DNA from 2 places in the Vogesella sp. XCS3 genome. Region 2 is predicted to be linked to the other one. Evidence: riboswitches for the same ligand, from Rfam matches in the RefSeq annotation. Region 2 holds a riboswitch; the other holds the start of a gene.

Region 1 (3,394 bases), 1.2 Mb from region 2:
GCAAAGGTGTCAGGCCGTGTTCCTGCTCCAGCCCTATCCAGTCGTGCTGGTACAGCTGGCCCGGCTGCAGTGGCGTGCCGCGCGCCGCCAGATAGGCCGGCGCCGCCACCAGTACAAACGGCCAATCGGCCAGATGGCGCGCCACCAGCGTGGAATCCGGCTGGTTACCGGCGCGCAGCGCCAGGTCGATGCGGTGCTGTACCAGGTCTATCATCTCGTCCTGAAAAAACAGGCGCAGGCTCAAACCAGGGTTGGCCGCCAGCAGTGGCGCCAGCGCCTGCCCCAGCACCCCGCCGGCAAAACCGCTGGGGGCGGCAATACGCAGCTCGCCCACCGGCTCGTCACGCAGCGCCGCCATTTGTACGTTGGCCTCATTTGCTGCGGCCAACATGGCGGCGCAGCTGCGGTAAAACACGCTGCCGGCTTCGGTGAGCGTGAGCTTGCGGGTAGTGCGGTGCAGCAGCGCCACCTGGTGCTGCTGCTCCAGCCGCCGTACGTGCTGGCTCACCGCCGATGCGGTCATGCCCAGCTCACGCCCGGCTGCATTCATCGAACCCTGCTCGATCACCGCGGCAAAGACTGCCATGCTGCGTAGCGCTTCCATCGTGAACCTCAGCTTAACAATGATTGAATTCCATAACGGATTATCAGCCACAGGCGCGTGATCTACCATGCAGTTATTCCCCTACCCCACCCGAAAGGACACAGCATGAACATCGCACTCATCGGCGCCAGCGGTTTTGTCGGCCAAGCTCTGCAACAGGAACTGCTGGCCCGCGGCCACCACGTTACCGCCCTGGTCAGCCGCCCGGAACGCGTTGCCGCTGCGGCCAACCTTACCGTCAAGGCCAGCAACGCCTACGACGCCGACACCATCGCCCGTGACGTAGCCGGCCACGACGTAGTGATCAGCGCCTTCAACCCGGGCTGGGACAAAGCCGACATCCGCACACTCTTCCTGCAAGGCCACGATGCCATCGTGGCGGGCACCAAGGCCGCCGGCGTGGCGCGTTTCATCGAAGTGGGCGGCGCGGGCAGCCTGTACGTGGCACCGGGCCTGCAGCTGATCGACACCCCGCACTTCCCGGCCGAATACAAGGAAGGCGCCGAAGGCGCACGCCAGGCACTGAACAAGCTGCAAGACGAAACCGTGCTGGACTGGGTATTCGTGTCGCCGCCAGCTTTGCTGGCACCGGGCGAGCGCAGCGGCCAGTACCAGCTGGGTGCCAACGACCTGCTGATGGACGGCGAAGCCCCGGCCGGCATCAGCGTGGCCGATCTGGCGGTGGCCATCGTCGATGAAGCCGAGCAGGCACGTCACCATCGCCAGCGCTTTACCGTGGCGGCAGCCAAATGAAGCGCCTGTTAACCGCCACCCTGTTGGCCGCAAGCCTGGCCAGCACCGCCCTGCCCGCGCTGGCCGGCCCGCGCGAGGACGCCAACAAGGCACTGGTGCTGGCTTTTTACGACGCCGCCTTCGGCAAACTGGACGCCGAGCAAGCAGCCACCTACCTAGCACCCGGCTACATCCAGCACAACCCGGAGGTGGCCAACGGCGTTGCGCCGCTGCAAGACTACGTGCGCTGGATCCGCGCCAATAACCCGCAAAGCCGCGCCAGCATCAAGCGCGTGCTGGCCGACGGTGACCTGGTGATGCTGCACGTGCACAGCCAGGACAAGCCAGGCGAGCTGGGCGTGGCTGTGGTGGACATCTTCCGCGTGCAGGACGGCAAGATTGCCGAGCACTGGGACGTGATCCAGCCAGTGCCGGCCAAAGACGCTAACGGCAACGGCATGTTCTAGCCAGCCGGCAAAACGCCCGCTACGCCGCCCTGCTTGCCCTGCGCAAGGGGCGGCGTTTTGCTGCGTTTGCACATCGATAGTTTCATCTCACGCATTGACAGTGGCACTCGCCGTCTTCTAGATTCTGCAAGCCACGCCGGTTGACAGGTGCCATACCTGCCCCGGCCGCAACCACAGGAGAGACTGCCCTTGCGGCAGCGCCGAAGGGGAATCGCCCCAGAAACTCTCAGGCAAAAGAACTGTGGACGCGAGGCACTCTGGAGAGAAGGTTGGCCGCAAAGCCGCCTCGCCGAAGGACACCCGGTACGCAATCGCGCGCCGCAATATCTCAGGCACAAGGGACAGAGGGGGCATCGTCCGGCATGGCCGGGCGGGTGCCCTCGCCTTTGTGCCAGCCATGCCCCTGCCCGCCCATGCCGTTACGCGGCACCCTGGGCACCCCGCCAAAGAGCCATGCACACGGCTGCCGCTGCAGCCAGACACGACATGGAGACAGATATGTTCACGCAAGACATGCAGATTGCCGGCTTCGACGACGCACTGTGGGCCGCCATCCAGGCCGAAAACCAGCGCCAACAAGACCACATCGAGCTGATTGCCTCGGAAAACTACACCAGCCCGCGCGTGATGCAGGCGCAAGGCACCCAGCTCACCAACAAGTACGCCGAGGGCTACCCCGGCAAGCGCTACTACGGCGGCTGCGAGCACGTGGACGTGGTGGAACAGCTGGCCATCGACCGCGCCTGCCAGCTGTTTGGTGCACAGTATGCCAACGTGCAGCCGCACTCCGGCAGCCAGGCCAACGCCGCGGTGTATATGGCGCTGCTGCAGCCGGGTGACACCATCCTGGGCATGAGCCTGGCACACGGCGGCCACCTTACCCACGGCGCCAGCGTCAATTTTTCCGGCAAGATCTACAAGGCTGTGCAGTACGGCATCAACACGGAAAGCGGCGCCATTGATTACGACGAAGTGCAACGGCTGGCCACCGAACACCAGCCAAAAATGCTGGTAGCTGGCTTCTCCGCCTACTCGCTGGTGGTGGACTGGGCGCGCATGCGCCAGATTGCCGACAGCGTTGGCGCCTGGCTGTTTGTAGACATGGCGCACGTGGCCGGCCTGGTGGCCGCCGGGCTCTACCCCAGCCCGCTGCCGCACGCCCATGTGGTAACTACCACCACCCACAAGACGCTGCGCGGCCCGCGCGGCGGCCTGATCCTGGCGGCCAACCCGGACGAAGCCTTGGTGAAAAAGCTGCAGTCGCTGGTTTTCCCCGGCATTCAGGGCGGCCCGCTGATGCACGTGATCGCCGCCAAGGCGGTGGCCTTTCTGGAGGCGCTGCAACCCGAATTCAAAACCTACCAGCAGCAGGTACTGGATAACGCCCGCACCATGGTGGCGGTGTTCCGCCAGCGCGGCTATACCGTGGTATCGGGCAAGACTGACGACCACCTGTTCCTGCTGAGCCTGATCGACAAAGGCCTCACCGGCAAGGCCGCCGACGCGGCGCTGGGCGCGGCCTGCATTACCGTCAACAAGAACGCGGTGCCGAACGACCCGCAAAGCCCGTTTGTCACCAGCGGTATCCGCA
Region 2 (3,394 bases):
GCGCTGAACGGCTGGTGCCTGATGCAGGGCCATATTCCGGCCGCGGCCGCACGCGACCATTTGTTCCCGCGCTTCTTTGTGCGTGAAAACAAGGCCGGTGTGCCTATCGTAGGCTTGCTGTTGTCTACCGTGCTGGTGACCATCCTGCTGGCCAGCAAGTACGCTGGCGGCGACAGTGGCGTGCAGATTTTCGAATTTGTCATCCTGCTGGCTACCGCCACCACGCTGCTGCCGTATGCTTTCTGCGCCATGGCGCTGCTGGCGGTGATGCTGAAGCGCCACCGCCAGTTCACACGCCGCGACTGGTACGCACCGCTGGCGTTTTCGTTTGGCGGTTTCATCTTTGCCATGTGGACCATTTATGGCTCGGGTGCCGAGGTGGTGATGTGGGGCGTGCTGCTGCTGCTGGCCGGCCTGCCTATTTATCTGTGGCAGCTGCGCGAGCGGCTGGTGAAAGGCTAAGCAGGGCAGGGTAGCTTGCGGCCAACATGACAGCAGGCCCGGCGTACACGGTATGCCGGGCCTGGTTTTTTTGCGGCCAACCTTGGCCCTGCTCAGTCCAGCTTGAACGGAATCAGGTGGTTTTCGCCATGTAGCAGACAATGCGCCCCGATATCGTTTGCGCCAGGCATGGCAGTTTCTAGCAGAGGGGCACTCTCCGCCGCGCGGCCAAAAGCCTGGGCCGCGGCCCGTATCACCAGTGATTTTTCCAGCGGCGCCAAGTGTGCGGTAACGTGCTGCAGGGTATCGTGCAGCACGGTGGCGTATGGCCGGCCGGGGCCCGCCAGCCGCGCGGCATGTTCGCTATAGCTTTCCAGATTGGCAAGAATCTCGTCCATCGATAATGACGGCATGGCGTTCTCCTGTATGACCTGTGCCGTCAAACCCTGGTGGGCTGGCAGCGTGATGGCAGAAGGGTAAAAAGCGGGGGCTTGGTCTTGTGCCATGGCCATCTTGTGCGCTTGAGTTGTCCGGTATGTGTTGGCATGGTAAGCCGGGTGCTAATGTTTTTGCCGGCCAAAGGCCGTTGCTGCAAGACATTTGATAGCTATATAGCATAGCGCATTGGCTGTGCCTGTTCATCTGTTCAAAACCCGGCAAACCGCAGCCACAGTGCTGCCAAATCCAGCTTGCCAAGCCACGCTGTGGCAACGATAATGCGCGCATTCCGCAGGAGAGAGCGGTTTGCCCGCAGGGCAGAACCGCCGCCGAAGGCGCAAGTGCACCCGCAATCGCTCAGGCAAAAGGACTGCAAGAATCGGGGTTTTCCCCGCAGAATCTGGAGAGCGGCGCACAGGATGCGCCCACCGAAGGGGCTAACGGCGCAATGCCGGAAAATCTCAGGTGCAGGGACAGAGGGGTGTGAGAAACAGAGGAAACTCACGCTCGGACAAGGACCTGCCATGACAGCCCCGCAACGCACCCCCCTATACGAAGCCCATCTCGCCTCCGGCGCGAAAATGGTCGATTTTGCCGGTTGGGACATGCCCATCCATTACGGCTCGCAGCTGAAAGAGCACGAAATCGTGCGTAGCGACGCCGGCATGTTCGATGTGTCGCACATGACCGTGGTGGACATCACCGGTAGCGACGCCAAGGCCTGGCTGCAAAAGCTGATTGCCAATGACGTGGCCAAGCTGGGTTTCGAGGGCAAGGCGCTGTATTCCGGCATGCTGAACGAACAAGGCGGTGTGGTAGACGATCTGATCGTATACCTCACCGCTTTTGGTTATCGCATGGTCGTTAACGCCGGCACCACCGAAAAAGACCTGGCCTGGATGGACAAGCAGTCCGCCGGTTTCGATGTGAAGCTGCAAGTGCGCCGCGACCTGGCCATGCTGGCCGTGCAAGGCCCTACCGCCATCGACAAGGTGTGCAGCGTGAAGCCGGCGCTAGCCGACGCTATCCGCGCGCTGAAAGTGTTTCAGGGCCTGCCATCCGGCGAGTGGTTCTTTGCCCGCACCGGCTACACCGGGGAAGACGGCCTGGAAATCATGATTCCCGCTACCGAAGCCATCACCTTCTTCAACGAGCTGAAAGACGCCGGCGTGGCGCCTATCGGCCTGGGCGCCCGCGACACGCTGCGCCTGGAAGCCGGCATGAACCTGTACGGCCACGATATGGACGACAGCGTCTCCCCGCTGGAAGCCGGCATGGGCTGGACCATCGCCATGACCGAAGGCCGCGACTTTATCGGCCGCAGCGCGCTGGAAGCGCAAAAAGCCGCCGGCGTGGCCATGAAGCAGGTCGGCCTGGTGCTGGAAGGCCGTGGTGTACTGCGCGAAGGCCAGAAGGTTGTGGTAGACGGTATCGGCGAAGGCATCATCACCAGCGGCACCTTCTCGCCCACCCTCAAGCATTCCATCGCCATCGCCCGTGTACCGGCAGCCACCGGTGCTACCGCCCAGGTAGACCTGCGCGGCACGCTGACCGACGTGCGTGTGGTGAAAATGCCGTTCGTGCGTAACGGCAAGAAAGTTTTTGAATAAGCTGGTGTATAACGACGGGGCGAGCGAGCGCCTGCCCCGTTACACCAACACGACACATTTTTCTGGAGAGAAACGATGAGCAACATTCCTGCCGAACTGAAATACGTATCCAGCCACGAATGGCTGCGCCTGGAAGCCGATGGCTCCGTAACCGTAGGCATTACCGAGCACGCGCAAGAGCTGCTGGGTGACATCGTATTTGTCGAGCTGCCCGCCGTAGGCGCCAACCTGGCTGCCGAAGAGCAAGCCGGCGTGGTGGAATCGGTAAAAGCCGCTTCCGACGTATACGCCCCGATCGCAGGCCAAATCCTGGAAGTGAACGCCGAGCTGGAAGCCAACCCTGAGCTGGCCAACAGCGAGCCGTACGCCGCAGGCTGGTTCTTCAAGATCAAGCCGGCCAACGCTGCTGATCTGGACGGCCTGCTGGACGCCGCTGCCTACGCAGCCGAAATCGGCGCCTGATAAGACAGCCCTGCCATCGCAAGATGGCGGGGCATTTTTTTTTATTAGCCACGGAAACACACGCAAGGACACAAAAATGGCTGGCGGCGCTTGAGGCGAGTGCCACGACCAGGCTGCTACACCTTTGGCGCAGTACGCCCAGCTTTGGGTTACGCCGCAACAGGTTTGAGCTGTTGCCCTACCGGTGTTTTTTCGTGTGTTTTCGTGGCTAATCGATTAGACGGAATCGCAGACATGTCTCTCTCGCAACTCTTCAATCATCAAGAATTCATCGCCCGCCACATCGGCCCGTGCGATACCGAACAGCAGCAGATGCTGGCCGAAATCGGTGCCAGCTCGCTGGAAGACCTGGTGGCGCAAACCGTGCCCGCCGGCATCCGCTTTAACCGTGCGCTGGACCTGCCGGCTGCGCAGCGCGAAGTAGACGCCCTGGCCGACCTGAA

The links. Region 2 has a riboswitch for glycine ahead of gcvT (glycine cleavage system aminomethyltransferase GcvT). Riboswitches for the same ligand answer to the same signal wherever they lie in the genome.
Region 1: another riboswitch for glycine. It lies ahead of glyA (serine hydroxymethyltransferase); the one in region 2 lies ahead of gcvT (glycine cleavage system aminomethyltransferase GcvT).

The regions. Positions count from the first base shown of each region.
Region 1 is NZ_CP085530.1:453,721-457,114, reverse strand. Features, by position in the region: gene LCH97_RS02010 (LysR family transcriptional regulator) at 1-586, opposite strand, end outside; gene LCH97_RS02005 (NAD(P)-dependent oxidoreductase) at 710-1,357, shown strand; gene LCH97_RS02000 (nuclear transport factor 2 family protein) at 1,354-1,803, shown strand; glycine riboswitch at 1,968-2,055, shown strand; glycine riboswitch at 2,057-2,152, shown strand; gene glyA (serine hydroxymethyltransferase) at 2,302-3,394, shown strand, end outside.
Region 2 is NZ_CP085530.1:1,654,685-1,658,078, reverse strand. Features, by position in the region: gene LCH97_RS07855 (amino acid permease) at 1-462, shown strand, start outside; gene LCH97_RS07850 (hypothetical protein) at 555-947, opposite strand; glycine riboswitch at 1,162-1,262, shown strand; glycine riboswitch at 1,270-1,366, shown strand; gene gcvT (glycine cleavage system aminomethyltransferase GcvT) at 1,404-2,489, shown strand; gene gcvH (glycine cleavage system protein GcvH) at 2,565-2,951, shown strand; gene gcvP (aminomethyl-transferring glycine dehydrogenase) at 3,186-3,394, shown strand, end outside.